2 regions of the Pantoea sp. R13S299 genome follow, and region 1 is predicted to be linked to the other one. Evidence: predicted binding sites of a transcription regulator. Region 1 holds the regulator's gene; the other holds the start of a gene.
What was found. The regulator LexA, encoded in region 1, represses DNA repair genes until DNA is damaged. The targets are predictions, from matches to a motif close to TNCTGTATGTACATACAGNA.

Region 1 (15,598 bases):
CATGGCGGCCCGGACGTTTTAGAGTGGACGGATTTTGAACCTGCTGACCCCGCTGAACATGAAGTCCAGGTTGAAAACCGCGCTATCGGGATTAATTACATCGATACCTATGTTCGCAGCGGGCTTTATCCGGTTGCCGATTTTCCTTCTGGCCTGGGAACGGAAGCCGCGGGCATCGTGTCGCGGGTTGGCCGTGGTGTGACCCTGTTTAAACCCGGCGATCGCGTGGTCTACTGCATGGCGTCGATGGGGGCCTATAGCGAAGTGCACAACGTGTCGGAAGATCGCCTGATGCATCTGCCGGAGGCGATCAGCGTTGAGCAGGGCGCAGCCAGCTTTCTGAAAGGACTGACCACGCAATATCTGCTGCGCCAGACCTACAAAATCAGCGCCGGTGAGACCTTCCTGTTTCATGCGGCGGCGGGCGGCGTCGGGTTAATCGCCTGTCAGTGGGCAAAAGCGCTGGGAGCGCATTTAATCGGTACCGTGGGTTCAGCGGAAAAAGCCACGATGGCGAAAAATGCCGGTGCCTGGGAGACCATTAACTATCGCGAAGAGAATATTGCGCAGCGCGTCAGTGAACTGACCGACGGGAAAAAAGTGGCCGTGGTGTATGACTCCGTGGGCAAAGATACCTGGGAAGCGTCGCTGGATTCGCTGCGTCGTCATGGCCTGATGGTCAGTTTTGGTAATGCTTCTGGTCCGGTGACCGGCATTGATCTCAGCATTCTGAATAAGAAAGGCTCGCTGTTTGTGACCCGCCCTTCACTGTTTGGCTATGTCACCAATCGTCAGGAGCTGGAAACTGCCAGCGCCGAACTGTTTTCGCTGCTGGCCAGCGGCGCAATTAAAGTGGATGTGCCGGAGCAGCAGAAGTTTGCGCTGAAAGAGGCCAGTAAGGCGCACCAGATGCTGGAGAGCCGTGCCACGCAGGGATCCTGTCTGTTAATCCCATAATCGCAGCAACAAAAAGGGCTTCCCGTAGGAAGCCCTCTTCTTTTTTTTATTTTTTGTTCGCGCTGGTGTAGGGACAGCGGCGATGAATTCATGTCGAGTCGATGGCACATCGATTTGACGACAGGCATCCTGCCAGAAAACATAAGTAAAAAATATGTTTAATTGCAGTTCAGCGCTAAGCAATCTCTCACACTGTGATCGCTACCGCATTTAGCGCCAGCCTTTGCGGTCTAACCTGTTGATCTTACGTCTCAGCTTACGACGCGCTCGCTCATCGCTGTCGCCAAAAAAGGCACGATGCAGCCACACAGCAATCACCGCCAGCACCAGCCACGGCAACACCTTGATAACAATTGCGAACAGTCCACCGACAAACATCACGATGGTTGCGACCACCAGTGCAGCCAGCACGCCAATCAGCGAAACGCCGGTCAGCAATAGCATCAGGAAAAACCCTAATACGAATAATATTTCCACGTCAGCGCTCCTTTTTTGAGATTGATTGTTATAGCTATTACAAGAAGCGTGCCAACCGTTAAATAATTGATTTTTAAGTAATAATAGCTAAAGAACACATGGTAACCTGGTGAAAAAAGCCATATCGTGGCGTAAAAAAAACCAGCTTTCAGGGCTGGTTTTTCGGGTCTGGATTTCGGATCAGGCTTCCTGCGGGATCTTATCCGCAACCAGCGCCAGCGCCGCTTCCAGCACACGGACATCGGCACCCGGCTTGTGGGCGTTTTCACTCAGGTGACGTCGCCACTGGCGGGCGCCTGGGATACCCTGAAACAGTCCCAGCATATGGCGTGTAACGTGTCCCAGATACGTGCCCTTCGCCAGTTCCGCTTCAATATAAGGATACATGGCGCGCACCACTTCCACCGGGTTAGCCGCCGGATGCTGACGACCAAACAGCGTCTGATCGACCTGCGCCAGAATACCGGGGTTTTGATAGGCTTCACGTCCCATCATCACGCCGTCGAGGTGCTGCAGATGAGTCTGAGCCTCTTCAAGCGTTTTCACACCACCATTAAGCGCGATCGTCAGATGCGGAAAATCGCGTTTCAGCTGATATACGCGTGGATAGTCCAGCGGTGGAATTTCGCGGTTCTCTTTGGGGCTGAGGCCAGAGAGCCAGGCTTTGCGCGCATGAATGATAAATGTCTCGCACTCACCGCGTCCCGCTACCGTGCCGATAAAATCGGTCAGGAATTCATAGCTGTCCAGCTCATCAATACCAATGCGGGTTTTCACCGTGACCGGAATGGAGACTACGTCGCGCATCGCTTTAATAGCATCCGCGACCAGATTCGCCTCGGCCATCAGGCAGGCACCGAAACGACCGTTCTGCACCCGATCGGAGGGACAGCCGACATTCAGGTTCACTTCATCGTAGCCGCGCTGCTCTGCCAGCTTTGCGCACTGCGCCAGTGCCGCCGGATCGCTTCCGCCAAGCTGCAATGCAACCGGATGTTCCGCCTCACTGTAAGCCAGGTAATCCCCTTTGCCATGAATAATCGCGCCCGTGGTCACCATTTCGGTGTAGAGCAGCGTGTCACCGGTCAGCTGACGATGAAAATAGCGACAGTGACGATCGGTCCAGTCGAGCATAGGGGCGATAGAGAAACGTTGCGAAGAGAAATTAGGCATGAAGCGCAGACAATCCGGTAATTAAAGGTGATGGAATTCTGTGCAAGGATAACACAAGGGCGGGCGATAGTGCATCGCCCGCCCCCGAACAGCCTGAATAACGCGCTTAGAAGTTAAAGCCGAGCTGCATCATCGCGCCCCAGGTGTTGTTAGCACCCACTGAGCCAGCCAGATCCAGATGGACGGCTTTGTTAAACGGTGACACACCGAAACCTGCTGTGACGACATTTTCGTCGTGAGAACGCATGTCCGCACGATAACCGCCACGCAGCTGTAGCCAGTCAAGTACGCGATATTCCGCGCCCACAGCCGCATACTGGCTATTATCCTGGCTTTTGAAGCGTTTGGTTTCAGTCAGATCCACATCGCCCGTCACGGTAAACGGACCTTTATCCCAGGACAGACCGGTGGTGACCAGCGGGCGAATTTGGTAGGTATCGCGGTAACCGTTGACCTCTTTGGTCTGCAGATCGCGCGAAACCAGGTTCTGCCCGGTCACACCCAGCGTCCAGTTTTCAGCAAAGGTGGTCGCCAGACCGGCATCAACGTTAAAACCGGTATCGGTGCTGCGATACTGGCTATTGTTGATGTCGCTCTTGTCGTAGTTATAGATGCTGGCCGTGTAGTTATAGAGCGAGGTTTTCTGCACTTTCGGCGTCACGCCCACCGATACCGGCTGACCAGCGATGGTGAACTCATGCGCCACCGCCACACCATAATCAATGGTCAGTGCCGCTAAGCCATTCGCACTGGAGCGAAGGTTATTTTGATCGCCTGGACGTGGGAATGCCCCGTTTTCTATACTACGCAGATAGTCGATATCACTCTGGACCACGTTGGCGCGGACGTGTGCCGTTCCGTAGGCTTTGGTAATAAAGGCGAAAGGCAGCGTTTCATTGGGGATCGTAACAGCTATGGCCGCACCCGCACTGCCGTCGGCTTTATTACCGCGCAAATCGCTGAGTTTGTTGGCCACATCACCTGAGGCAGCGCGCAGTTCAGAGTTAGCACGGAAGAAATCCGCTGGTGTTAGGTTACCCAGCACCGTGCGATAACGATCCACGGTGTCCGTAATATCATCGACTTTATCAATCAGCTTATCTTTATCAGTCACCTGAATGCCCGCTGAAGGAACAATAATGCTGACGTTATCGTCGGGTTTAGCACGCGTCATCAATGCCGGGTTCGCCAGCACTGCGGAGCCATAGACAGAGGATGCTACGCCGGTGCCGCCCATGGCGTCATTACGTGCATCATACCAGGTCCCTGCCGCCATGGCGGAAGAAGAAAGGAAAAGCGCGGTCGCTACAGCGGAGTACTTCAGCGCTGAACGTTGAGCGGATTTTTTCACCATTTGCCTGCCATCACCTGAGAAATTGTCATTGAAACATTCAACGACTGAATAGTTTGTTAGCCCTATTGTGAACCCTGGCTAACGCGTTATTGCTGTGAATTCAAAGGAAACAGTGCCTTAATTCAAAGGATTGGACGTTTTCCAATCAAAAAACCGTTGTAATAGTTCAGACTGCGTAGGGGCATTTCAAATAATGCCAGACTTTTCTTAAGCCTTTCTGAACATTACTTCTTAACTCAGTGAGATGCAAAGCAAAATGCCAACAAATTCCGCTTCAGGTGGATTCAGAATGGATCTGATTTGTCGTCAGATTTGAGATAGAAGACGGCTGAAATTCTAAATATGCTGCTTTATCAGGCAAATAATGCTGTTTTTTCAGGCGAAAACCAACCTCAGCACCGCGAAACTATGTGTGATAAAATAACATCACTTATCCAGCGGAGAATTTTCATGACCAACATGACGTCGCAGCAAATTTTGATTCAGGCCGAGAAAATGTGCCTGCAGCGCGGTGTGCGTCTGACTTCGCAGCGTGCTGAAGTGTTGCGTCTGATGGCCGAGCAGCCCGGCTCAATCAGCGCCTACGATCTGCTGGATCAGCTCCGCGTCAGCGAACCGCAGGCTAAACCCCCTACCGTCTATCGTGCGCTGGATTTTCTGCTGGAGCAGGGTTTCATTCATCGGGTAGAGTCCAACAATAGCTACGTCATGTGTCACCACTTTGAAGCGCCAGCCCATACGTCGGTGATGCTGGTCTGTGATCGCTGTGCCGCCGTTACAGAAAAGCAGGCGCAGGGCGTGGAGAAGATTATCGCAACGCTGGCGGGTGAAGCGCAGTTTGCGTTACGCCACAGCGTGATTGAAGCGCATGGTTTATGTGAAAGTTGTGCTGCGGTTGAAGCCTGTACGCATCATGAAAGCTGCGAACACGATCATCAGGATGAGGGTAAAAAGCGGGGAAAACGCGGGTAATCTGCACATCCTTGTGCATTTTCATCCCTGTGCCGGTGCGGGCGCACCGGAAGGCATTAAGCTGATTATCAGAGTCCCTGATTACCAGCGGTGATCTTTGTTCTTACCTTCCCAGTCCGTTACTTCGCGCTCTGCTTCATCTTTCGCATAACCGTAACGTTCCTGGATTTTACCGACCAGCTGATCGCGTTTACCTTCGATAACCTGCATATCATCGTCGGTCAGCTTGCCCCATTTCTCTTTCATTTTGCCTTTGAACTGCTTCCAGTTGCCGCTCGCTTCGTCTTTATTCATGGCAGACCTCCAATTCTCGGGGTTTAATTATTATCTTGCTACTTAACAAAATAACGATATAAAGCGCTGGTTAACTGCGCTGCTTAAAGTTAATTGTAGTAGCTAATTTAATAACCGCGGAATAATACGGAATAATCTGTATCGCCCTGAATCGGCCCCCGCAGGATCAGGCGTCAAACCAGCTGTTCTGACGCCAGTGCTTACGCCAGATGAGCCACAGTGACAGGCCGCGCAGCGCCAGGAAAACCGTCACCGCCAGCCACAGGCCGTGGTTGCCCAGCACAGGTACGCTGAGCAGCGTCAGAAAATAGCCTGCCGCCGCCACGACCATGCTGTTACGCATCTCGCGTCCGCGCGTCGCCCCGATGAACATCCCATCCAGCAGATAACACCAGACGCCGATCAGCGGCATGATTATTTGCCAGACCAGGTAGCGGTCAGCAGTCTGCTGGAGTGACTGAAGAGAGGTCAGCAGGGTAACGATCTGCGGGCCAAAAATGGCATAGATCAGTGAGAAAAACAGCGCCACCACCACTGCCTGCCGACAGGCGGAGTGCCAGACGTGCTGCAATTTACTGCCATCTTTTGCGCCATGCGCTTCACCGGCAAACGCTTCAACCGCGTAGGCAAAGCCATCCAGCGCGTAGGCCGTAAAGGTAATGAACATCAGTAATACCGCGTTAACCGCCACCACATCCGGACCCAGCCGCGCGCCTAGCACCGTCAGCGAGGCGAAACAGAGCTGCAGCATCAGAGAGCGCAGCATGATATCCCGGTTCAGTCGCAGCAGCCGACCGCTGTCACCGCGCCAGCTCTGTTTCAGCAGGCTTAACGTAATACCGCGCAGCTTTAACACCCGCCAGACCATGATGCCGCCGACGACCAGCGTGATGTACTCCGCCAGCGCCGTGGCGGTTGCCGCACCCGCAACACCCCAGTGCAGCCCCATCACCAGCCAGAGATCGAGCACGATGTTAACCAGATTGCCCACCACCAGCAGGATCACCGGCGCGCGCGCATACTGCACGCCCAGCAGCCAGCCCAGAATCACCAGGTTTGCCAGGGTGGCAGGCGCACTGAGCCAGCGAATCTGAATAAACAGCGCCGCCTGTTCCAGAACATCAGGATTGCCGCCAACCAGATGGGTCGCCAGCTGAATAATGGGATAACGTAAAGCGATGAACAGTACACCAGCCAGCAGCGCAATAATCAGCGGCTGCGTCAGCGCGCGTGCCAGAGCGGTTTTATCACCCGCACCAAACGCCTGAGCCGTCAGGCCAGTGGTACTCATTCGAAGGAAAAGCAGCAGCATAAAGAGGAAACTGGTCACTGTGGTCCCGACCGCAACCCCGCCAAGATAGACAGGGCTGTCGAGATGACCAATAACTGCAGTATCGACCACTCCCAGTAAAGGAACGGTGATATTTGAAAGGATCATCGGCAGCGCAAGCCGCCAGAGATTTTTATCCGTTGCCGTGATAAAGCGCATTCGCCGTTCCGTGCTCAGTGTCGCTGCAGTTAAGCAGGCGACAAAATTAGGGCAGACAGAATAGCATCAGAAAAGGCGAATGCACGCAGCCCTCAGAATCAGAGCCACTCGCCGTTACGGACCACGCCAACCGCCAGACCTTCAATGGTCAGCGACTGTGCACGGGTATCGACAACAATCGGGTCGAAATCGCTGTTTTCCGGCAGAAGATGCACGATAGCACCCTGCTTTTTCCAGCGTTTAACGGTCACTTCATCATCAATGCGGGCAACGACAACCTGGCCATTGCGCACATCCTGGGTTTTATGTACTGCGAGCAGGTCGCCGTCCATAATCCCGATATCTTTCATCGACATTCCGCTGACGCGCAGCAGGAAGTCGGCAGAAGGCTTGAACAGGCCCGGATCCACTTTGTAGTGGGTTTCGATATGTTCCTGCGCCATGATCGGCTCACCGGCAGCAACCCGGCCAATCAGCGGTAGCCCTTCTGAAACTTCTTCTTCCATTAACAGACGAATACCGCGCGATGCACCGGAAACGATCTCGATGACGCCTTTACGCGCCAGCGCTTTCAGATGCTCTTCTGCCGCATTCGGCGAGCGGAAGCCCAGCTGCGCGGCAATCTCTGCACGCGTAGGCGGCATGCCTGTTGAAGAAATATGGTCGCGAATCAGGTCATAGACCTGCTGCTGCCTGCTGGTTAATGCTTTCATCCCGCCCCCTGGTTGTTTATACAGTCGCTGTGAGTATATACAGGTATTGGTGAAATGGAAACCGATTGTCAGTGAAAACGCGCCCTGAGGCGCGTTGTGGAAGGCTTATCGCAAATGTGTCCAGAGCAGCGCGACCCAGACAAACAGGGCCAGTATGATGCTGATCAGCACCGCCGCCGAGCCCATGTCTTTTGCCCGGCCCGCCAGGGGATGGTGCTCCTGACCAATACGGTCAACCACCGCTTCAATGGCGCTATTGAGGATTTCGACAATGACGACCAGTACCACCGCGCCAATCATCAGGATGCGGGAGATCACATCGACATCCAGCCAGCACGCGATAATAATAGCGGCCAGCGCAGCCAGTGCTTCCTGGCGAAACGCCGCTTCATGTTGCCAGGCGGCGCGCAGTCCCTGCCATGAGTAACCTGCGGCTTTTACTATTCTGATAAGTCCGGTGGCATTATTTGCCATGATGTGAGAACCCTTTCATCGGATTGACGTCAATGTCTGGGCTGCGTGCAATTGGCACCACCACAGATCTTCGCTGCACTTTCTGCTATGCTTGCGGCGCTTTGCTAACAAGAGGCTTCATGTTGTCTATGTCAGGTTGGCGTAAACTCTATTACAAATTGCTTAATTTACCACTGTCGTTTTTGGTAAAAAGTAAGGCCATTCCGGCCGATCCCGTGTCTGAACATGGTCTGGATCCGACCCGACCTATTATGTATGTTTTGCCTTACGATTCGAAGGCCGACTTACTGACTTTACGCGCACAGTGTCTGCGGCATCATCTGCCCGACCCGCTTTCTCCGCTGGAGATTGATGGTTCACTGCTGCCGCGCCACGTGTTTATCCATGATGGCCCGCGCGTCTTCCCCTATTTTGTGCCCAGCGTGGAATCGGTGAAAATTTTTCACGATTACCTGGACCTGCATCGCAATAACCCTAAGCTCGATATTCAGATGCTGCCGGTCACCGTGATGTTTGGCCGCGCACCAGGACGTGAAGTCCAGGGCGAACCCACGCCACATCTGCGGTTGCTGAACGGCGTGCAGAAGTTCTTTGCCGTGATCTGGCATGGACGCGACAGTTTCGTCCGCTTCTCGCCAACCGTCTCGCTGCGCCGCATGGCCACGGAGCACGGTACCGATAAGTCGATTGCTCAGAAGCTGGCTCGTGTGGCACGCATCCATTTTGCCCGTCAGCGACTGGCGGCGATTGGCCCGCGTTTACCGGCGCGTCAGGATCTGTTTAATCGTCTGCTGCAATCCAAAGCGATTGAAAAAGCCGTCGAAGATGAAGCACGCAGCAAGAAAATCTCTCATGAGAAAGCGCAGCAGAATGCCGTCGAGATGATGGAGGAGATCGCTGCAAACTTCTCCTACGAAGCCATTCGCGTCACCGACCGTGTCATGGGCTGGCTCTGGAGTCGTCTCTATCAGGGCATCAACGTCAATGGCGGCGAAAAGGTTCGTCAGCTGGCGCAGGATGGCCACGAGATTGTCTATGTGCCCTGCCATCGCAGCCACATGGATTATCTGCTGCTCTCCTATGTGCTCTATCATCAGGGTCTGGTGCCGCCGCACATTGCAGCCGGTATCAATCTCAACTTCTGGCCAGCCGGCCCGATTTTCCGTCGTCTGGGCGCCTTCTTTATTCGTCGTACCTTTAAAGGCAATAAGCTCTACGCCACGGTATTCCGCGAATATCTCGGCGAGCTGTTCACCCGCGGCTATTCGGTTGAATACTTTGTTGAAGGGGGCCGTTCACGTACCGGTCGCCTGCTGGACCCTAAAACCGGCACTTTAGCCATGACGCTGCAGGCGATGCTGCGCGGCGGCAATCGTCCAATCACGCTGGTGCCGATCTACATTGGCTATGAGCATGTGATGGAAGTGGGTACGTACGCCAAAGAACTGCGCGGTGCGGCAAAAGAGAAAGAGGGCTTCATGCAGATGGTGCGCGGCTTACGCAAGTTGCGCAATCTCGGCCAGGGTTACGTTAACTTTGGCGAGCCGCTGCCGCTGGTCAACTATCTCAACAAACGGGTGCCGGAATGGCGCGATGCGATCGATCCGATTGAGCCGCAGCGTCCGAGCTGGTTAACGCCGACCGTCAATGATATCGCGGCCAGCCTGATGGTGCGTATCAATGAAGCGGGCGCGGCCAACGCCATGAACCTCTGTGTGACGGCGCTGCTGGCGTCACGTCAGCGCTCACTAACCCGTGAACAGTTGATTGAACAGCTGGAGTGCTATACCCAGCTGCTGCGCAATGTGCCTTATTCGCCAAACGCGACCGTACCCGATCTTTCCGCAGAAGCGCTGCTGGATCACGCCCTGGGTATGAATAAGTTTGAGAGTGAAAAGGACAGCATTGGCGACATCATCATTCTGCCGCGTGAGCAGGCCGTGCTGATGACCTACTATCGCAACAACATTCATCACATGCTGGTAATGCCGTCGCTGATTGCCGCCATTGTTCAGCAGCATCAGACGCTGACCGAAGCAGAACTGCTGCGTCAGGTGAGCCTGATCTATCCGATGCTGAAGAGTGAACTGTTCCTGCGCTGGCAGACCGATGAGCTGCCACAACTGCTGACTGATGTGAGTCAGGAGCTGGCGCGTCAGGGCCTGATTACCTTCGAAGCCGGTGAGTTGCGCTTTACCGCAGCGCGCTATCGTACGCTGCAGCTGCTGGCTGCCGGTGTGCGCGAAACGCTGCAGCGTTATGCCATTACCTTCTCGATTCTCAGCGCCAAGCCGACGATTAACCGTGGCACGCTGGAGAAAGAGAGCCGGACGCTGGCACAGCGTCTGTCGGTGCTGCACGGGATCAATGCGCCGGAGTTCTTCGACAAAGCAGTCTTTACCTCGCTGGTACTGACGCTGCGCGATGAAGGATATATCAGCGACAGCGGTGATGCCGATGTCGCGCAGACTCTGGCGACCTGGCATATCCTGGCTGACCTGGTCACCAGCGATGTCCGCATGACGATTGAAACCGCGGTGGCGCACGACTGACCCCCGCGCATAGTAAAAAGGCGACCTCATGAGGTCGCCTTTTTTATGCCCAAAACGCTCTATCAGAACAGCTGACTGAACGGCGGCGTGTTCATCAGTATGCCCAGGAACAGCACCATCCCGACGTAGTTATTATTCAGGAAAGCCTGGAAACAGGGCTGGCGTTCGCGCCCGGCGATCAGCTTCTGCTGATAAACAAACAGCGCAGCCGCCAGCAGCAGCGTCCAGTAGAAGGCTCCATTCAGATGCAGCATCATCCCCACCAGCGCCATCAGCAGCAGCGTCGCCAGCTGCAGCAGACCAATGATCAGCTTGTCGAAACGGCCAAACAAAATCGCCGTCGATTTCACGCCAATCTTCAGATCATCGTCCCTGTCGACCATCGCATACTGAGTGTCATAAGCGACCGTCCAGCAGATGTTCGCGATAAAGACCAGCCAGCAGACCAGAGGTAAGGACTCACTAACTGCGGACCAGGCCATGGGAATCGCCCAGCCAAACGCGGCCCCCAGCACCACCTGCGGCAGATGGGTATAGCGCTTCATAAAGGGATAGACCCAGGCCAGCGCCAGCCCCACGACGGAGAGCATAATCGTCATCAGATTCATGGTCAGCACCAGCGCAAACGCCACCAGCGCCAGAATCACGAACAGCAGCTTAGCCTCTTTTGCACTGACTGCGCCGCTGGCCAGTGGCCGGTGCTTCGTGCGCTCAACATGTCCATCGACTTTGCGATCGGCGTAGTCGTTGATCACACAACCGGCCGCACGCATCACAATCACCCCGGCCACGAATACCGCCAGCACCGGCAGCGGCGGAATCGACATGTCAGCCAGCCATAAGGCCCAGAATGTTGGCCACATCAGCAGTAGCGTACCGATGGGTTTGTCGATTCGCATCAGGCGAGCATAGGCCCGCCACTTATTCATACTTAAGCTATTTTGCACCACAGGATCCTCAGACCAGATCGCGATAGAGCGGCGATGCCGGTAAAAACAGTTCAGTCAGCAGCAGCGGTTTGCCGGAGAGACGCAGGCGCGAACGCCGTCCCCACAATCCCTCCACCTGGCCCGGATCAATAAAATCGCGGGTCAGCGTCGACGAGGAGAAGAGATAGCGACCCAGAGGACGGGTGCCCAGCTGTTGCAGCATCGCCTCTGGACCATTGAGGGTGCTTTCCGGCACCAGAGTGCGACCCGCCAGCCAGGGCTGATCGTCGCCGAACAGCAGCACTTCACGCAACCAGAAGCGTTCATCGTCTGGCAACAGCGCCCTTTCCTCACCCAACTCGCTGGCATCGATAAAGCCTTCGCGCAGCGGCTGAACTGTGACTCGCTGACAATGCTGTTCAAAACGGCGCGTCATTGAGTCCTCCTCCATCAGCCAGTCAAGCAAGGGCGGCGCAAGGGTACCCTGCGACGGAGAAAGCCAGTTGAGCGAACGTAATAAGCTGAGTGCGTCTTGCGACATAGCACCACTCCCGATAATTTTCAGGTCGCTAGTTTAGCGCAGAGAAGCGATGCGAACACCTGCCGTCGTGTCAGACGGCAGGGGGATTACTCGCGTTTCAGCCGGTTGCTGTTTGCCAGCCACAGGGTGATCACCAGAATCAGAATCGCCGCAGAGTAGCAGAGCGTATCGAAGGGATTTTTATGGTCGACGATGATCAGGCGGATAATAGCCGTGATGCCGATATAGACGAAATAGCGCAGCGGGAAATGATAACCCGACTGAAAATACTTAACAATCAAGGCGATAAATTCGAAATAGAGAAAATAGATAACGATTCCGTCAATCAGCAGATAGGAGGAAGCCTGCTCGCCGGTGTTAAACAGCACGTTTGCCAGATGGATAGTTTCTTTGCCTAAAAAGACGATCAGGATGATCGCCAGACTCAGCAGACCCAGATTCAGCACCCATTGCAGTACCGTTGCAAGGTGGCGGGCCAAAGGATTTTTGTCACTCATGTTGCACCTTTAAAAAGGAGTTATTAGCGCGCAGTATCATGCGCGAGTGTGATGCAAATCACAATAACTCCTCAGGCCTCCACATCCACACAGAGCGCATCGTAGCGCCAGTATTCACAGTCGCAGTCAATCACCTCTTTTTGCTGGTTGCGGTTGATACGGGTAATCAGCAAGCCGGGGCTGCCCGGAGCCACATTCAGCGTGGGTGCAGCAACCTCCGGTAACGGACCGGGCAGAATAGTGAAGCGCGCGCCGCCGTATCGAATACCGTAGCGCTGGTCATAGAGATCGGTCAGGGAACGGGTCAGATCTTCATCGAGCAGCCCGGGGAAAAAACGCGGATTGAGGTAGTGTTCAACATAGAGCACCGCGCGCCCATCGATGCGCCGCAGGCGGCGGATGCAGTAAACCGCCGAACCGGGTGCCAGTCGCAGTGCCGTCGCTACGCTATCGTGCGCCGCAACCTGTTCAGCGGCGATCACCTCGGTGGTCGCCTGCCGTCCCTGCTCCCTCGCCATGGCATGAAAGTGGCTGTGATGCAGCGGGTTGTAGATTAAGCGCGGCGGCGCGATAAACCAGCCACGACGCAGTTCCCGGTAGATCATCCCCTGCGCTTCCAGCTTGCCCAGCGCTTCCCGCAGAGTAATCCGCGTGGTGCTGAACGCCTCGCTTAAGGCACGCTCCGACGGCAGTCGCCCGCCGCTGAACTCACCCGCCTTAATGCGCGTCAGCAGTACGCTGGCAATCGCATCCGCCGTTTTGAGTGCTATCGACTCCACAACAGTAGCCTCATTTTGGTGCGACTCCGCACTCTTACTGTTCAGGTAAACACGCCTGTGACGGGCAAACGCGTCACGTCTCTTGTCGCCTATCCCGCGCACCGCACCGCTTTGTCATAAATCGTTCATATACAGGGGCTACATTGGCTCGGTTCTTGCTGGACTAGACCAGCCAGGCCCATCAACTTACACCCGGAGCAACTGAGATGAAAGCGTTTATCGCCTCTGTAGTAGCCAGTGCTGTAGTCCTCACCCTGCCCGTTGCGCAGGCCGCCGATAACGACCTCGCCGCGCTGGAAAAAGCCGCGCGCAGTGAAGGTCAGGTCAACAGCGTCGGGATGCCGGACAGCTGGGCCAACTGGAAAGATACCTGGAACGACATCAGCACCAGATATGGTCTTAAGCACAGCGATACCGATATGTCATCGGCGCAGGAGCTGGCGAAATTCGATGCAGAGAAAGAGAATGCCAGCGCTGACATCGGTGACGTGGGCGCTGCCTTTGGCCCCATCGCTGTGGCTAAGGGCGTGACCCAGCCCTATAAACCGACGCACTGGGATCAAATTCCGGCTTGGGCCAAGGACAAAGACGGTAACTGGGCGCTGGCTTATACCGGCACTATCGCGTTTCTTATCGACAAGCAGCAGGTTAAAGACATCCCCCACAGCTGGGCCGATCTGAAGAAAGGTAAGTATGTGGTTACTATCGGTGACGTCGGTGTGGCTGCTCAGGCGGCTAACGGCGTACTGGCTGCCAACTACGCTTTAGGCGGTGATGAGAAGAACCTGAAACCGGCGCTGGCGTTCTTTGCCGATCTGGCCAAACAGGGTCGTCTTGGCGTGACCGATCCGGTGATCGCTAACATCGAAAAAGGCGAAGTGCAGATGGCGGTGGTGTGGGACTTTAACGCCCTGAACTACCGTGACCAGATCGACAAAAACCGCTACGAAGTGGTGATCCCATCGGACGGTTCAGTGACCTCTGGCTACACCACCATCATCAACAAATATGCGAAACACCCTAACGCCGCAAAACTGACGCGCGAATATATCTTCTCAGACCAGGGACAGATCAATCTGGCTAAAGGCTATGCGCGCCCGATTCGTGCCGAGCATCTGACGATGCCAGCGGACGTTCAGGCTCGCCTGCTGCCACAGTCAGAATATAAAAATGCCCGTCCGGTTAAGGATCAGGCTGCCTGGGATAAATCGTCGAAAATGCTGCCGCGCCTGTGGCAGGAAAACGTCATCATCAATATGCAGCAGTAATTCGCGGCAGGGAGAACGGAATGAAGACCATCCTGGTAGTGCTGGACGGCCTGAGCAATCAGGTCGCACAACATGCAATGGGTTACCTGCATGCCGAATGTTCGCAGGGCAACGGGTTCTATTACCGTATGACCTGCGAATTACCGTCACTGTCGCGTCCGCTTTATGAGTGCATTCTGACCGGGGTTCCGCCGGTCAGAAGCGGCATTATTCATAATGGCGTCAGCCGGTTAAGTCGCGAACGCAGCGTGTTTCACTTTGCGCGAGCGGCGGGACTGACGACAGCGGCGGCGGCCTACCACTGGGTGAGTGAGCTTTATAACCGCACCCCGTTCGTTCCGGCGCGCGATCGTCATACCGACGCGCCGGACCTGCCCATTCAGTTCGGCCATTTTTATTCTGACGATAGCTATCCCGATTCGCACCTGTTTGAAGATGCAGAGAGCCTGCGGCTGCGTCACGATCCCGATTTTCTGCTGATCCACCCGATGAATATCGACGATGCCGGTCATAAGTCGGGACTTTCCTCGCCGCAGTATCGCAACCGGGCGCGCATCGCCGACGGCCTGCTGTCGCAGTGGATGCCGCTGTGGCTGGCCGAGGGCTATCAGGTGATGGTGACCGCCGATCACGGCATGAATGACGATCGCTCCCATGGCGGAATTCTGCCAGAGGAGACCACGGTGCCGCTGTTTGTCTTTGGCCACGCTTTCTCGCTGCAGCCTGACCTTGCCCCACAGCAGACCGACCTGTGCGGCACGCTGTGTGAACTGCTTGAAGTGGCGCATGACAAGCCGGTCTGTCGCGGCCTGCTGGCGGAGTCACAAAGATGAAGGGAAAAGGATTCGCACTGCTGCTGCTGTTACCTTTCACCCTGTTCTGGGTCGCCTTTCAGCTGGCACCGCTGCTGTGGATTGCCATCAACAGCTTCTGGAGTGACATGAACAGCCAGTGGGGCTGGGATAACTATCACGACATTCTCACCTCACCGTTCTACCAGCAGGCATTTCGCTTTTCGCTGGATATCTCGATCTGGTCCAGCATCTGGGGATTACTGATTGCGCTGGTCACCGGCTATTCGCTGCATCAGCTCGGCGGCGGACGACTGCAGCGCTTTCTTATCTCCTTT
Region 2 (15,598 bases), on a different contig from region 1:
CGATCAACAACCGCAGCCAGCCACTGACGCTGGACCGATTATTCCAGTGGCATCACTGGCTCTTCCCGGCGGATGAATGGACAGTGCAGCGCCTGAGCGTCGGCACGCTGCGCGGCAGTGAGCCAATGCAGGTGGTCTCCGGCCGCATCGATCGCCCCACCGTGCATTTTGAAGCGCCACCACGACACGGACTGGAACCGCAGCTGGTGCAGTTTATTGAGTGGTTCAACCGCAGTCAGCATGATGTGATGCTGGACCCGCTGCTGCGCGCCGCTATTTGCCATCTGTGGTTTGTCACTCTGCACCCATTTGATGACGGTAATGGTCGTATCACGCGAGCGTTAACCGATCTGGCGCTGGCGCAGGCGGACAGCCAGAGTATCCGCCTCTATGCCATGTCACCCGCGATTCTGGCGCAGCGTGCCGGTTATTACCGCATCCTTGAGCAGACGCAGAAAGGCGGCCTGGACATCACCGGCTGGCTGGTGTGGTTTCTTGATATTCTGGATGAGAGCCTGAAACAGGCGATGAACGTTATCGATCGCACGCAGATGAAGGCGCGCTTCTGGCTGCGGCATCAGGGTATGGGATTGAGTGCGGAGCAGGTAAAAGTGCTGAACCGGCTGTTAGATGGCGGTGAGCAGGGTTTCGAACTGGGCATCAGTGCCAGTCAGTATCAGAAAGTGGCCAAAGTGAGTAAGGCTACCGCGACCCGTCATCTGGCAGACCTGGTTGAAAAAGGCTGTCTTTACCGGCTTGAAGGCGGCGGCAGAAGCACCCGCTATCAGGTTAAACACCGCGAGACGGACTGAGCAGGAGCTGAATGGGTGGTACAGCGCGGCGGCCGCGCTGTACCACTGAGCACACGAATTAGCTTTTCAGTGAGGCTCCTTTTGTCGCAATAACTTCTTTATACCAGTAGAAGCTTTTCTTACGACTGCGCGCCAGCGATCCTTCTCCGTTGTCATCACGGTCAACATAAATAAAGCCGTACCGCTTAGACAGCTCGGCTTTAGATGCGCTGACCAGATCGATCGGCCCCCAGCTGGTATATCCCATGACTTCAACGCCATCCTCAATGGCTTCACGGACCTGCACCAGATGATCGTTGAGGTAGCTGATGCGATAGTCATCCTGCACGACGCCGGTTGCATCCGGAATGTCTTTAGCACCCAGTCCATTTTCAACAATAAACAGCGGCTTTTGATAACGATCCCACAGCAAATTCAGCAGGGTACGCAACCCGACCGGGTCGATCTGCCAGCCCCATTCAGAACTCTGCAGATGGGGATTGGGCACCATGCTCAGAATGTTACCGCGCATCTTCTCATTCAGCGCTTCATCGGCGGTGACACAGCCTGACATGTAGTAGCTGAACGAGATAAAATCGACGGTCGACTGCAGTATCTGGCGATCGTCATCCGTGATATCCAGTTGGATGTTGTTGTCGCGGAAGAAGCGCAACATATATCCAGGGTAAGCTCCCCGGCACTGTACATCGCCAAAGAATTGCCATTTCCGGTTTTCCTGCAGCGCTTCCAGCACATCATCAGGCTTACAGCTCAGCGGATAGACCAGCCCCCCGAGCAGCATATTGCCGATGCTGGCATCAGGGTTAATCTCATGACAGGCTTTGACCGCCAGAGCGCTGGCCACCAGTTGATGATGGATAGCCTGATAAATTTCGCCCAGACTGCTGGTTTCCGGCAGGCCCACGCCGGTCATCGGCGCATGCAGAGACATGTTGATTTCGTTAAAGGTCAGCCAGAGTCTGACTTTGTTCCTGTAGCGGGCAAATACCGTACGGGCATAATGCTCAAAGAAGCCAATCACCTGACGATTACCCCAGCCACCATAGTGCTTAACCAGATGCCAGGGCATTTCATAATGTGACAGGGTCACGAGCGGAGTAATGTTATGGGCTGCCAGCTCGTCGAATAAGCGATCGTAAAAGGCCAGGCCAGCCTCGTTCGGTTGCTGCTAGTCACCGTTTGGAAAAATACGCGTCCAGGCGATTGAAACCCGCAGACAGCTGAATCCCATCTCTGCAAACAGTCTGATATCGTCCGGGTAACGGTGGTAAAAATCGATCGCCACGTCTTTAAGACTCTGGCTGCCCGCAATGCGATCCACTACCGGGCCAAAAATCCCCTGTGGCTGCACGTCTGAGGTTGAGAGGCCTTTGCCCTCTTCACGCCATGCGCCTTCAACCTGATTAGCGGCAACCGCACCGCCCCATAAAAATGAATCCGGGAAAGTTTTCATCCTGTTCTCCTTTTATCGATGAATGATGCTGAGTAAAGATGTTCCTGCAGTAACAGCGCTCCCTGCGACTTTCATCACCTCACGGTACTCATCGCTATTGGTGATGATGATCGGGGTTGTCAGGTCATATCCGGCATCAAGAATGGCCTGACGGTCAAACTCCAGCAGCAGATCGCCAGGCTTAAACTTATCGCCTGGCTGGACATGTGCCGTGAAAGGTTTGCCGTCGAGCCGGACGGTATCGATACCCACATGGATCAGCAGCTCAATACCGCTGTCACTCAACAGGCCGATGGCGTGTCGGGTCTGAAACAGCGAGGCAACCTCACCCGCGAAGGGCGCAATGACTTTGTTGTCGGAAGGAATGATGGCCGCGCCCTGTCCCAGCAGGCCACTGGCGAAGGTCGCGTCCGGTACCTGATCAAGCGCCAGTACGGTGCCGGTCATCGGTGAGAGGATGTCATCTTCGCCAGGCATCACTGGAATCGCGGTGTCTGCCGTGCTGTTACGGGGCATTCCCGCTATCAGCGTCATGACACAGCTCAGGATCAGCGCCAGTAGCGTACCGGCAATTCCACCCCATAACGTGGCATCGACACCGCCAGGCGGGATCATCTGAGCGATGGTAAAGATGTTGGCAAAGCCAAACGAATAAACGTGGGTACTGCTGAAGCCGACCACGGCACCGCCGATGGCACCGGCTACACAACCAAAGATAAAGGGACGGCGCAGCGGCAGATTAACGCCATAGACTGCGGGTTCAGTAATGCCAAAGATCCCGGCAGTTACAGATGAACCCGCCAGCATCTTCTGGCGCGCATCCCGGCTGCGCAGAAAAACGCCCAGTGCCGCGCCAACCTGCCCCATGACAGCAGGCAGCAGCATGGGCAGCATCGAGTCATGACCCAGTACGGCAAGATTGTTGATCATCAGAGGCACCAGCCCCCAGTGCAAACCAAAAATCACACAGACCTGCCACAGCGCCCCTATGGCGGCGCCAGCCAGCCAGGGCGCCAGCGCATAAATCCACTGGTAACCGTTGGCCAGTAGCAGGCTCAGCCACGTGGCCAGTGGGCCAATCACCAGGAAAGTCAGCGGCACAGTGACGCTCAGACAGATCAATGGCGCAAAAAAGTTCTTCATGGAGGCGGGCAGCAGGCGGGTGCTCTGTTTTTCCAGCCAGTAACTTACCCACGCGGCGAGAATAATGGGGATGACCGACGCGCTGTAATTAAACCAGGTCACAGGGATGCCGAGAAACGCCTCCGTCATGCTCCCGGTCTGCTGGCTGGCATTAAAGGCAGCAAGCATCGTTGGATGAGTGAGCGCTCCACCAATCACCATAGTGATAAAGGGATTACCGCCAAACTTTTTACCCGCGGTGTAGCCCAGCACCAGCGGAAAGAAGTAAAACAGGGCATCACTGGCCGCAAACCAGATTTTATACGTACCACTTTCAACAGAAAGCCAGCCGCAGACCAGCGCCAGCGCCAGCAGACCTTTGAGAATACCGGAGGCGGCAAGTATGCCGATAAACGGCGTGAAAATGCCGGACACAACATCGATTAGCCGACTGAAAAGGTTACCTGACTTCTCATCCTCTGCTGATGCAGGGGTCTCATCCGACAGTCCCGCTTTTGCACGGACAGCCTGCCAGACATCGTGAACATGGTTGCCAATCACCACCTGAAACTGTCCGCCGCTTTCGACGACCATGATGACGCCCGGATTTTTCTTCAGTCCTTCAGCATCGGCTTTGTGGTTTTCTTTCAGTTTAAAACGAAGCCGCGTGGCACAATGCACCAGACTTACGATGTTCTCCCTGCCACCAATATGGCTAAGGATATCCTGCGCCAGCGTGTGATATTCCATCCCGATTTCCTTACAACCTATGCCCGCGGACATCAGTTGACTGAGCCAAAAATAAAAAAAACCCGGGAACGACCTCTTTTCAGAGGCCGCGCTCAGGTTTTGCCTGCGTTAAGCAGTAACAATCCAGTTGTTGGGGCTTACTTCCCCTCTTTTCTCACCCGTTCGATATGGATGGCGAGAAACATAATCTCTTCCGCCGTCAGCTCACGCTGATAGCTTTGTTGCAAATGCTGCGCGATTTTCACCGCGCATTTCCAGGCTTTGGGATAGTTATCTTTTACTGCCGTATGCAATGAAACATCGTCATCGTCGACCACGGTTCGCGTCAGCATCCGCTGCGCAAAAAACTTCAGATGGGTGACAAACCGCTGGTAACTCAGTGACGATTCGTTATATTCCAGCTGCAACTGATACTTCACCAGTTGCAGGATCTCCTGCATCACCCGGGTGACATCCATCACTTCCGGCATTTCATTATGAAGCTGTGCCGTCACCAGATGCAGCGCGATAAACCCGGCTTCATCCTCAGGTAGTTCGACATTCAGACGACGGGAGATGATTGCCCTGGCTTCCTGCCCCAGTTCGAACTCTTTGGGATAGAGGCGTTTGATATCCCACAGCAACACATTTTTAATCGGCAGACCTTTGTTCTGCCTTTCAATGGCAAAATAGCAGTGGTCGGTCAGGGTGATATACAGGCTCTCCTGTAGTTTCCCCAGACGCTGTGTCGCAAGATCAATAATGCGGTCGCAGGTGGTCATCACTTCAGGTGGAATCTGGTTTAACAGCTCCTCCAGCCGACGGACCAGCACATCACTTTGCGGCGCAAACACTTTCTCAATCTGCGCGCTATTGAGACTGTCACCAACGCGCTTCTGGAACGCCAGCCCTCGGCCCATGACGACCTGCTCGCGCCCCTGTTCATCCTGAACCATCACCACATTATTATTAAGAATTTTGGCGATTTTCATCGGAGCCCCAGAAACAAAAAAACCTGATGTCCGGCAGAGGCCAGAAATCAGGTTTTGCCTACCTAAGCAGTAACAATCCAGTCCGGGAACTTTATCAGTTTTATTCGTGACCTCAATCTGTCAGGGCAAAAAGCGTGACAGCGATCGAGATCCACTTATCAGCTTAAAAAGTCTTGACCGTTTTAAGCTCATCAGAACCGATGGAATTAAGGCTGTTCAGGAGGATTGAGCGGGCAGGATGATGAAATTAAAGCGCAGGTTACAATTTATGGCGATAAACCGGAGAGGGGAACTGTTTAATGATGAATGATTGCCACAGAACAGGCAGAACAACGAATCAAAATGCCCTTTGAAACAGCAACGCCGGAAGGTTCGCTTCCGGCGTTGTGAAGGTTACGCGGCTTTGACGGCACGCACTTTCTTTGCAGCAGGCTCTTCAACCTGCTCATCCGCACCCTCGTCTGACACGGCTTCAGGCTGAGAATGCGTTACTGCTTCAGGTTCTGAAACGGCAGCCGCTTCCGGCAGTTTGCTGGTGCGCAGAATATGCTGAACCGCATCTTTCTGCTCTGCAATCAGCAGGCCCAGCGTTTCCGCCTGAGATTCATCCAGTGCAGGTTGATGCTGTAACAGCCAGTCAGTGAAGGCTTCGGCCATATCGAGCATTTTGTCGTAGGCATCGGCCTCTTTCTTATTGGCAAACGTCATCTTCTCTTCACCCTTTCTGACTACAACAAATTTTGTTTCAACAGCCATCTTTTCGCCCTCAGGTACTGTGTATACATACAGTATATCATGCCGGTTATGCTTTGCCAGCAGAGAATAGAGTTTATCGGTTGTGCGCCAGCTAACCTTAACCGGGCGCAGGTTTTTTTCTTTTTCCTGACGCTTCTCTGCCGGACACGACGCTGACTACACCAGCAACTCTTCGAGGAACATCGCCAGTGCTTTGCGTGGATCGTCCTCTTCGGAAACGATCACCTCGATCCCCCACTGCCCCAGCACCTCTTTGGCCACCGGGTTGTTGCGGTTGGTGAACAGGTACGATTTCGGTCGGGCGGTTGCCAGCCCGGTGCGGCCCCACATCTTGGTCAGACGGTAGAACAACAGACGAATGTTGAAATCACTGATGCTGTAGCCGACAAACAGCACTGAATTGCCCATCACGTCATGGGTCAGTTTGATGTCGAGTGGCGAGTCAAAATAGAGCCGTTCAAAATAGCTGCTCTCATCGAGGACGATGGAGGTGTCATCATCAAAGTCACCGTGCAGCTTGATAATGTGACGCTTATCCTCAGTCAGCGAGACCAGATCAGCGGCATTCGCCACTTTGTAATACGGGACGCCGTGCGCTTCATGTGCCGCTTCCAGCCAGCGATCGTAATTGGTGGTGTAAATACGCGAGAAATTACCCTGGGTAATCATGGTATGAATTTCAGAAGATCGGACATCGATATCCGGGCGGTGCCACTCACGATCCATCCAGCTACGCAGCGGGCCAAGCGACCCCTTTTTCTGTTTGTAATACTCCGCCAGCGACAGATGCGTGCCATAGGTATTGAAGATTTTTGGATCGTAGCCCAGCTCGTTAGCCAGATGAGCAATCAGTTCATGCCACTCGGGAAGACCAAAATTGCGCGAAATACCGGCACCAGCAAAAAGAATCAGTTTGCCGGAATCATAGGCGCGTTTGAGTTCAGGTTTCATGCCACTCCCCGCGAGGTTTTTAAAAAGGTGGCGAAGCGATCCAGCGCGATGCGCCGCATCGAAATCTCATTCTTGAGTTCGCCCATTTCTGCAAAAGTCTGCTCATAGCCTTCGGGAATAAACACGCAGTCCCACTGGAAGCCGCGTGTCCCGGCCGGTTTCGCGGCGATGGTACCGCGCAGTTCACCCGAAAACTGGTACATTTTGCGGCCATCACAGTAGCCGAGCACCGTTTTGGCCGTCACGGCCTGGCTGTCGAGCCCCTGCACCAGCGCGGTAAAGCGCTCTGCGTCCAGGCGGTTCCAGAAGATGCGGGTCAGACCGGCGGGCAGACCATTCAGGCCATCCAGATAGAGGCCGGTATGCTCCACAAACAGCGGTCGCCCAATCAGGGAAAAGGCTTTGGTCAGTTTGTCGCGCACCAGGTCCAGTTCGTTTTCGGTCTGAATTTCTTCGATGCGACGGGCGATGGGCAGGACTTCGACCCCGATGGGTTCGAGTATTTTGCGCACCTCAGCCAGTTTTGGCTCATTGGCAGAAAGGAATCTGATTTTCATGGGGCTTCCAGGTTAATTACTCCGCCACGCACTCGATTTTAACGCAAGGCGGGCAGGTTAAATCACTAACGCTGAAGAGTGTAGCCCAATTCGGGGAGGCGCTGCGAGCAGCGCGCGGTCGGATGAGAGAGACCCAGGCGGCAATGCGGCCTTGTTCTGACACGCAATTTTACTGCAGAGCCGGTGCGGCCACCGGCTCTGCAGACTCAGTAAACAATACCCGGTGGATTCACCGTCGATTGCGAAATGGCTTCATCCTGTTCGCCCCAGCGGGCCAGCACCTGCTGATACTGCCCGCCCGCGATGGTGCCATCCAGTGCCGTCTGTAGCGCAGGGGCCAGGCCATTGCCCTTTTTGGTGGTCACGGCAACCCAGGCGCGAAACGGCCCGTTACCCACCAGCTTTGTCTGTCCGCGTGACGCCACTTTCCAGGCGGCCATAGAGTGTGGCCCGAATATCGCATCGGCCCGTCCCGACAACAGCGTCAGCGTCGCCGATGCATCATCGGTAAGGTAGATAGGCGTCACCGCAGGCAGACCTTTGGCCCGGTTCTGCTGATCCCAGCTCAGTAATATACGCTCCTGATTGGTGCCCGACGAAACGATAATCCGCTTACCGGCGATATCAGCCGGGCTATTAATCCGGCTGATTTGACTGTCGCTTTTCACCGCAAAGGCGTGATTGTCGGCACGATAGGTCGCAAAATCGAACTTCTTTTTACGCTCTTCGGTGACGGCGATATTGAACATCGCGACATCATAGCGTCCGGCGCTGATGCCCAGCGGCCAGTCCTCCCACGAAGCCGGCACCAGCTTCAGCTTTAATCCCAGGCTGTCCGCCAGCAGCCGGGCTATATCAGGATCGCTGCCGATCCGCGTCACATTGTCAGACGCCAGCAGCGACAGCGGTGGTGAATTAGTCGCAGAAGTCGCCACCGTCAGCGTGCCGGGTTCGATAAAGTGGTAATCAGCCGGAATTTTACTGATTGCCTGGGGATTTGCTGGTGCATGGATCGGCGTCTCGTTTTGCAGAACATCAAGTTTCTCTGCGGCTGAATAACCCAGCGATGGAATCAGCGCCAGCACCGTTAACGTCAGCGCCCTCATAACACGCGCGCCAGAAAACGGCGGGTACGTTCATGACGCGGATTGTTGAGCACCTGCGTCGTGCTGCCCTGCTCCACAATCCGGCCATCCACCATAAAGACCACGTTATCCGCCACTTCCCGGGCAAAGCCGATCTCATGAGTCACAATCACCAGCGTGGTGCCGGAACGCGCCAGCTTTTTAATCACGTCGAGCACTTCGCCGACCAGCTCCGGGTCCAGCGCCGAGGTCGGCTCATCGAACAGCATCACGCGCGGATTGAGCATCAGCGCCCGCGCAATGGCGATGCGCTGCTGCTGTCCGCCCGACAGGTGACGTGGCCAGGCATCGGCTTTATGGCGCAGGCCGACAATATCCAGCAGTTCGCCCGCCCGCTCTATCGCTTCCGGTTTGGTTAACTGCCGATGCGCAATCGGCGCTTCAATCAGGTTATCCAGCACGCTCAGGTGCGGGAACAGATTGAAGTTCTGGAACACGTAACCAACGTTGATGCGCTGTCGCAGAATCGCCTTCTCTTTCAGCTCATAGAGCTTATTACCGCGCTGCTGATAGCCGATGTAGTCGCCATCAATCTGAATGAAGCCCTCATCGACCCGCTCCAGATGATTGATGGTGCGCAGCAGCGTAGATTTACCGGAACCGGACGGGCCGAGGATCACCGTGACTGAGCCGGGTTCCAGCGACAGCGAGACATCATCCAGCGCTTTGTGTTTACCAAATCGTTTACTGACGCCGGTAATGCTGATGGCACCGGTCGTGTGTGAGGTGCGGTAATCAATGGCTTCGGACATGGCTGATCTCCTCGGTCGGATGAAGTGGCGTGACGCGATTGCGCCACTGTCGCCAGCGAGAGGGTTGTGGTTCACGCGTGACGCTGCGGGCCATCCAGCGTTCAGCGTTGTACTGAATCACGGACAGGACGGTAGTAATAATCAGATACCAGGCGGCTCCCACCATCAGGAGCGGGATCACTTCCTGGTTGCGGTTGTAGATCATCTGGATGGTGTAAAACAGCTCCGGCATCGCCAGCACGTAAACCACGGAGGTGCCTTTCGCCAGACTGATGATCTCGTTGAACGCGGTAGGGATAATGGCGCGCAGCGCCTGCGGCAGAATGATGCGGAAGGTGCGGCGCGTGGCGGAAAGCCCCAGCGCGGACGCGGCTTCCATCTGACCATGATCGACACCGAGGATCCCGCCGCGAATAATCTCCGCGCTGTAAGCCGCCTGCACCAGCGTCAGACCGATAACGGCGGCCTGAAACTGGCCCAGCACGTTAATTGTCTGAAACGCGCCCCACGACAGGCCGGTAAACGGAATGCCGAGCGACAGGGTGTCGTAGAGATAGGAGAAGTTATAAAGAATGATCAGCACCACAATCAGCGGCAGCGAACGGAACAGCCAGATATAGCCCCATGCCAGCGTGCTCAGCAGCCACGACGAGGAGAGGCGCGCCAGCGCCAGCAGCCCGCCAAAAAACAGGCTGAATACTGTGCCCAGCAGGGTCAGCAGCAGCGTCTGACCCAGACCATGCAGGATCACCGGATCGAAGAACCAGCGGGCAAACACGCTCCACTCCCAGCGCGGATTAAAGGCTACCGACTGCACCACGCCCGCCAGTATAAACAGCGCCACGATAGCCCCGGCGGTGCGTGCCGGATAACGCGCCGGCACGACCTGTAACTGTTGATGTTTGCTCATCGTCACTCCTTAACTCGCTTCGGCGACGTTATAAACACCGATCACTTTGATAAACCGCAGTCGCCCGTCATGCGGCGGCTGGCCGTAACGCTCCAGATCGCCGCTGAGGTCAAACTGAGGCTGATAGCCGTGACCGGTATAGAGCCGCACCGCCTCCGGCTGGCGGAAGCCGGTGGTAAGGAACAGCCGCTGATAACCCGCCTGAAGCGCTCGCCGCTCCAGCTCCTGTAACACCACCAGCGCCAGCCCCTGACGACGCAGATCGCTGCGGGTCCAGATGCGTTTCAGCTCGGCGGTCTGCGGGTCATAGGGTTTGTAAGCGCCCATCGCGATGATCTCGCCGTCACGCTCCAGCACAATAAACAGCCCCTGTGGCGGCAGATACCATTCGGTCAGCTCCTGCTCTTTATGGCGGGCGAAGTAGTCGCCGTAGCGTGCGGAATATTCACCGAACAGGCCGCCGAGAATGGGTTGCAGCTCCGGTGCGTCAGGCGACACTTCGCGAAATGTGGATTCACTCATGGTCTGCTCCTTAGTCGCCCAGTCCGGCGGGATTGATTTCAGAACGATCGATCTTTTCAACACCTTCGCCCCAGCGATTCAGCACCTTCTGATAGTCGCCATTGCCGATTGTGCCGTTCAGCGCGGTGCTAATTGGTTCAGCCAGCCCGCTGCCTTTCTTCACCGTCACCGCAATGTGCGCCGCTTTTGGCCAGCCGCCATCGACGCTGCCCACCAGTCGGGTTTTACCGGTCAGCGCCGCTTTCCAGGCACCGATGACATTCGGACCAAAGTAGGCATCCGCACGGCCTGCCTGCAGCGCCAGCGTCTGGGCGGCGTCATCTTTGGCGTAGATCGGTGTGAAGGCTTTCAGGCCCCTGGCCTGATTCTCTTTATCCCACGCCAGCAGAATCGCCTCCTGATTGGTGCCGGATCCCACAATGATCCGCAGCCCTGCGATATCTTCTGCTTTGGTCAGGGATTTGATCGGGCTGCTGGTTTTGACATAGAAACCCAGGGAGTCTTTGCGGTAGGTGGCGAAGTCAAACTTCTGTTTACGATCTTTGGTCACGGTGATGTTGGAGATTGCCGCATCATACTTGCCCGACGCCACGCCCAGCGGCCAGTCTTCCCAGGACGTCGGCACCACATTGAGTTTCAGTCCCAGGCTGTCAGCGACCAGCCGGGCGATATCAACTTCACTGCCAAGCAGGGTTTTGTTGTCATCGGAAAACACCGTCAGCGGCGGCGAATTCAGCGCCGCGACCGCCACGGTAAACGAACCCGGCACCACAAAATGATGACCGGCAGGCAGCTGCGCGATGGCGTCCGGATTCTTCACGGTATTAATTGGCGCTTTATTCGCTTCCAGGCTGACGCGCTGGCCGTTATAGGAGACGCTGGTGTCTTCAGCCAGTGCATGGCTGCTGGCGGCAAGAATAAGCAGGGCGAGAAGACGCGATGTTGTTTTCATGGCTTGTGCCCTTATTGTGAGGTGAACTGATTAACGGGTTGTTTCAGTGCGAAGCTGTCGCGCAAAGTGCTGCCCGGATAGTCGCGGCGTGTCAGGCCGCGAGCCTGCAGAATCGGCACCACGCGGTCGACAAAACGTTCAAAGGTATCGGGCGTGCCGCCATTGATGATGAAGCCGTCAGCGGCCTGGGTCTCGAACCAGAGCTGCAGGCCATCCGCCACCTCGTCCGGCGTGCCGTGGAACAGCGGGCGCGGGGTTGCTGCTTCCAGCGCCGCCTGACGCAGGGTGTGACCGTGCTCTCTGGCTTTACGTTTGATTTCGTCGGTGGTGCTGCGGAAGCTGTTCTGACCAATGTCGCCAATGTCCGGGAACGGCTGATCCAGCGGATACTGTGAAAAGTCGTGATGGTCGAAGAAACGGCCCAGGTAGTTAAGCGCATCGGTAATCGATACCAGCGCCGCTGTGGTCTGATACTGGCGTTCCACATCCTCTGCATCATCGCCGACAATCACGCTGACACCCTGGAAGATGTGCAGATCCTCTGGCTGACGACCGTTCGCTACCAGTTGCTGCTTCACATCCTGATAAAATGCCTGCGCTTCTTCACGGGTTGGCTGATGGGTAAAGATGGCGTCAGCATGCCGCGCCGCCAGTTTTTTACCGTCATCAGACGCGCCTGCCTGGAAGATTATCGGACGGCCCTGTGGCGTGCGGGCGATGTTCAATGGTCCCTGAACCTGGAAGAAGTCACCGTGGTGATCGAGCGTATGCAGCTTCGCCGGGTCGAAGAACTGTCCGCTCTCTTTGTCGCGCACAAAGGCATCCTGCTCCCACGAATCCCACAAGCCTTTCACCACCTGCAGATACTCATCGGCAATGCGATATCGTAATGCGTGCTCCGGGTGTTTCTGGCGGGAGAAGTTTTTCGCAGACCCTTCAAGCGGTGAGGTCACCACGTTCCAGCCCGCGCGACCGCCGCTGAGGTGATCAAGGCTGGCAAACTGACGCGCCACGGTGAACGGCTCGCTATAAGAAGTGGAAACGGTGCCGACCAGACCCAGATGCTCCGTCACGCCCGCCAGTGCAGACAGGAGGGTCAGCGGCTCAAAGCGGTTTAGAAAGTGCGGGATCGACTTCTCGTTGATGAACAACCCATCGGCGACAAACAGAAAGTCGAGCTTGCCCTGCTCCGCCTTGCGGGCGATTTTTCTGGCGTAATCCAGGTTGATGCTGGCATCGGCCTGCGCCGCCGGATGGCGCCAGGCGGACATATTTCCCGATGCGCCATGCAGAATAGTGCCCAGCCGAAGTTGTCTTGTGGTCATGATGTTCTCTCTTATTTTAGTCGTAGCGATGCCCGACGGCAGTGTTCAGAACCGTCGTGATTGAGCGGGCTGCAGATGAATTCAGTTCAGAATGGATTCCCGACATCGCGCATTAAGATGTTGCAGCGCCTGGCGGGCCAGTCGGGCGAAGTAGTCGGCGGCGGGGGCGATCAGCGCCTCATCCGGGGTAAAGCTGGCGTGGTGGAGACCAAAATCACTGGCGCTGCCAATGCTGACAAATGCACCCGGCACCTGTTGCAGATAGAAGGCAAAATCCTCACCCAGCAGATGCAGTTCGGCTGCCTGCACCCGATAACCTGCCTGCTGCGCCACATCAATGCTGAAGTCCGCCCAGTGCGCGTCGTTGATCAGTACCGGTGGGCCAGGATGCCAGCTCAGTGTCGCCTGCGCGCCATTGGCTGCGGCGAAGTGTTCAACCAGCGTGCGAACCCGCTGTTCCAGTTCCGCGCGCAGCTGTAAATCGTGGGTACGTGCCGTGCCGCCAAACTCAACGCCGCCCGGCAGCACGTTCCAGCTTTTTCCGCCGTCGATGCGGGTAATGCTCAGCACCAGGCTGTCCAGCGCACTGAAGCTGCGGCTGGTGAGTCCCTGCAGTGCCTGAATAATCTGGCTGGCGGTAACAATGCTGTCGACGCCCTGCTCCGGATACGCGGCATGTGCGCCTTTGCCGGTAACGCGGATGATAAATTTGTCCGTATTGGCGTAGAACGCCCCGCTGCGGGTGGCAAAGGTGCCGACGGGCAGCGACGGCTCGTTATGCATACCAAAAATGGCCTGCACCTCATCCAGTACGCCTGCGTCGATAAACTGACGCGCGCCGCGCGCGATCTCCTCAGCGGGCTGGAACAGGATACGTACCCGGCCAGGCAACTGATCGGCCTGCGCGTTGAGCTGCAGCGCCGCACCCAGCATCACCGCACTGTGCAGGTCATGACCGCAGGCATGCATCACGCCAGGATGACGGGAATGAAAACGCACTCCGCTCGCCTCATGAATCGGCAGAGCATCGATGTCGGCGCGCAGGGCTATCACCGTATCGCCGCTGCCAATCTCCGCCACCAGGCCTGTCTCGAGGGGATAGTCCAGAAGCCGGATGCCCGCCGCCTCTAACCAGACCCGCAGTCGCGCGGTGGTCGCGAACTCCTGACCCGACAGCTCTGGCCAGGTGTGCAGTTCGCGTCGCCATTCGATCAGTTGTGACTCATGGTTCATGATGACTCTCCACTGAGGTTCAGGCTGCGACCAGATGATGCGTGGCCAGCAGTTCAAGTGACTTCAGGCGGGCAACCGGCTCGGTAATCGGCGTGTCGATAACGAACTCGTCGATATCAAAATTATGATGCAGCGCGTCCAGCTGAGCATGAACCTGCGCTGCCGTACCCTTCAGCAGGGACGGCGTGCGCGGCTCTATTGTGTAATCCCGATAACCGCCCTGACGCACATAACGTTCGGCCTGCTCAAGACTGGCAACATTCACGCCTGGGCCATCTTTCACCGCTACGTGATAGTGACGCAGACCGGAAACCAGCAGATCTGCACCGGCGGGTGAATCGGCCACCACCACCTGCACGGCCACCAGTGCGCGCTGGCCGTGACTCAGACGGGAGAAGGTACTCAGTGCGTGCTCCAGCAACTGACGATCGCCATTCAGATGCGCCGCAAAGACAAACTGCCAGCCCAGACTGGCGGCAAGCCTGGCACTCTCTTCACTGGCACCCAGCAGAAAACGGTTAGCCGGGCGTGAAGGCAGCGGCGTCGCGGCTAAACCTTCGTCGTCGGGATGCGCCTGCGCTGGCTTCAGCCAGCTATCCAGCAGTTGAAGCTGTTCGGCAAAGCTGCCTTTTTTAGCCGCATCAACTCCCTGTTGCAAAGCATGGGTGGAGAGCGGCAGCCCGCCCGGCGCTTTACCCACGCCGAGGTCGATGCGGCCCGGAGCCAGGGAGGCGAGCAGATTAAAGTTCTCTGCTACTTTATAGGGACTGTAGTGCTGCAACATTACCCCGCCCGATCCGACACGAATATGTCGGGTCTGTGCAATGATCCAGGCAATCAACACTTCCGGTGAAGGACTGGCGAGTTGCGCGGTGTTGTGATGTTCCGCCAGCCAGAAGCGGTGATAGCCCCACTCTTCTGCCAGTTGCGCCAGTTGCAGCGTGCGCTGCAGCGCGGCGGTGGGCGTCTCGCCCTGCAGCACGGGCGCTTTATCTAATAGACTTAATCGATATGCCATTCACCTGGTCCTTATTCATTCCGGTTGCTGACCAGTGTGCTACGCAGTCGATTATTGGTAAAACATCATATTGTTTTATGCTTTCTTAGATTCGTCATAATGAGGAGGACTGAAAGGAAAATGGAGGTTAACGGCGTTGAAACAGGGGCTTATAGCAGGATCCTGCGGCTGAGGCTGTTTGTTGGCGGGTAAAAATGCGATTAAAACCAGCGAACTGGCAAAGTTATGCAGAAAATCGTCTTATGCGTTTTTTCAGAGGTTGTGCGTCAGTCAACCTCTGAAAGATGATTAGCTGGCCGTAATCTGACTGATGATTACGCCTTTGATGATACCTTTTTCACGATAATATTGAAGACAGTTTGACTGAGT

Region 2: the regulator LexA is predicted to act here: its motif matches at 5,880-5,899, upstream of ACN1CO_RS14890 (YebG family protein).

The regions. Positions count from the first base shown of each region.
Region 1 is NZ_JBLYEF010000002.1:25,528-41,125, reverse strand. Features, by position in the region: gene ACN1CO_RS11175 (quinone oxidoreductase) at 1-957, shown strand, start outside; gene pspG (envelope stress response protein PspG) at 1,168-1,434, opposite strand; gene dusA (tRNA dihydrouridine(20/20a) synthase DusA) at 1,615-2,607, opposite strand; gene ACN1CO_RS11160 (conjugal transfer protein TraF) at 2,714-3,961, opposite strand; gene zur (zinc uptake transcriptional repressor Zur) at 4,412-4,933, shown strand; gene ACN1CO_RS11150 (CsbD family protein) at 5,015-5,227, opposite strand; gene dinF (MATE family efflux transporter DinF) at 5,394-6,716, opposite strand; gene lexA (transcriptional repressor LexA) at 6,815-7,429, opposite strand; gene ACN1CO_RS11135 (diacylglycerol kinase) at 7,535-7,903, opposite strand; gene plsB (glycerol-3-phosphate 1-O-acyltransferase PlsB) at 8,032-10,455, shown strand; gene ubiA (4-hydroxybenzoate octaprenyltransferase) at 10,518-11,402, opposite strand; gene ubiC (chorismate lyase) at 11,413-11,925, opposite strand; gene psiE (phosphate-starvation-inducible protein PsiE) at 12,012-12,422, opposite strand; gene ACN1CO_RS11110 (UTRA domain-containing protein) at 12,494-13,201, opposite strand; gene ACN1CO_RS11105 (ABC transporter substrate-binding protein) at 13,408-14,469, shown strand; gene ACN1CO_RS11100 (alkaline phosphatase family protein) at 14,490-15,302, shown strand; gene ACN1CO_RS11095 (ABC transporter permease) at 15,299-15,598, shown strand, end outside.
Region 2 is NZ_JBLYEF010000003.1:93,287-108,884, reverse strand. Features, by position in the region: gene ACN1CO_RS14910 (Fic family protein) at 1-812, shown strand, start outside; partial or broken gene ACN1CO_RS14905 (glycoside hydrolase family 1 protein) at 871-2,265, opposite strand; gene bglF (PTS beta-glucoside transporter subunit IIABC) at 2,278-4,137, opposite strand; gene licT (BglG family transcription antiterminator LicT) at 4,275-5,108, opposite strand; gene ACN1CO_RS14890 (YebG family protein) at 5,502-5,864, opposite strand; gene ACN1CO_RS14885 (SIR2 family protein) at 6,021-6,815, opposite strand; gene ACN1CO_RS14880 (non-canonical purine NTP pyrophosphatase) at 6,812-7,372, opposite strand; gene ACN1CO_RS14875 (ABC transporter substrate-binding protein) at 7,579-8,478, opposite strand; gene ACN1CO_RS14870 (amino acid ABC transporter ATP-binding protein) at 8,475-9,269, opposite strand; gene ACN1CO_RS14865 (amino acid ABC transporter permease) at 9,253-10,179, opposite strand; gene ACN1CO_RS14860 (GNAT family N-acetyltransferase) at 10,189-10,701, opposite strand; gene ACN1CO_RS14855 (ABC transporter substrate-binding protein) at 10,712-11,653, opposite strand; gene ACN1CO_RS14850 (LLM class flavin-dependent oxidoreductase) at 11,665-12,978, opposite strand; gene ACN1CO_RS14845 (amidohydrolase) at 13,060-14,211, opposite strand; gene ACN1CO_RS14840 (MsnO8 family LLM class oxidoreductase) at 14,231-15,229, opposite strand; gene ACN1CO_RS14835 (hypothetical protein) at 15,518-15,598, opposite strand, start outside.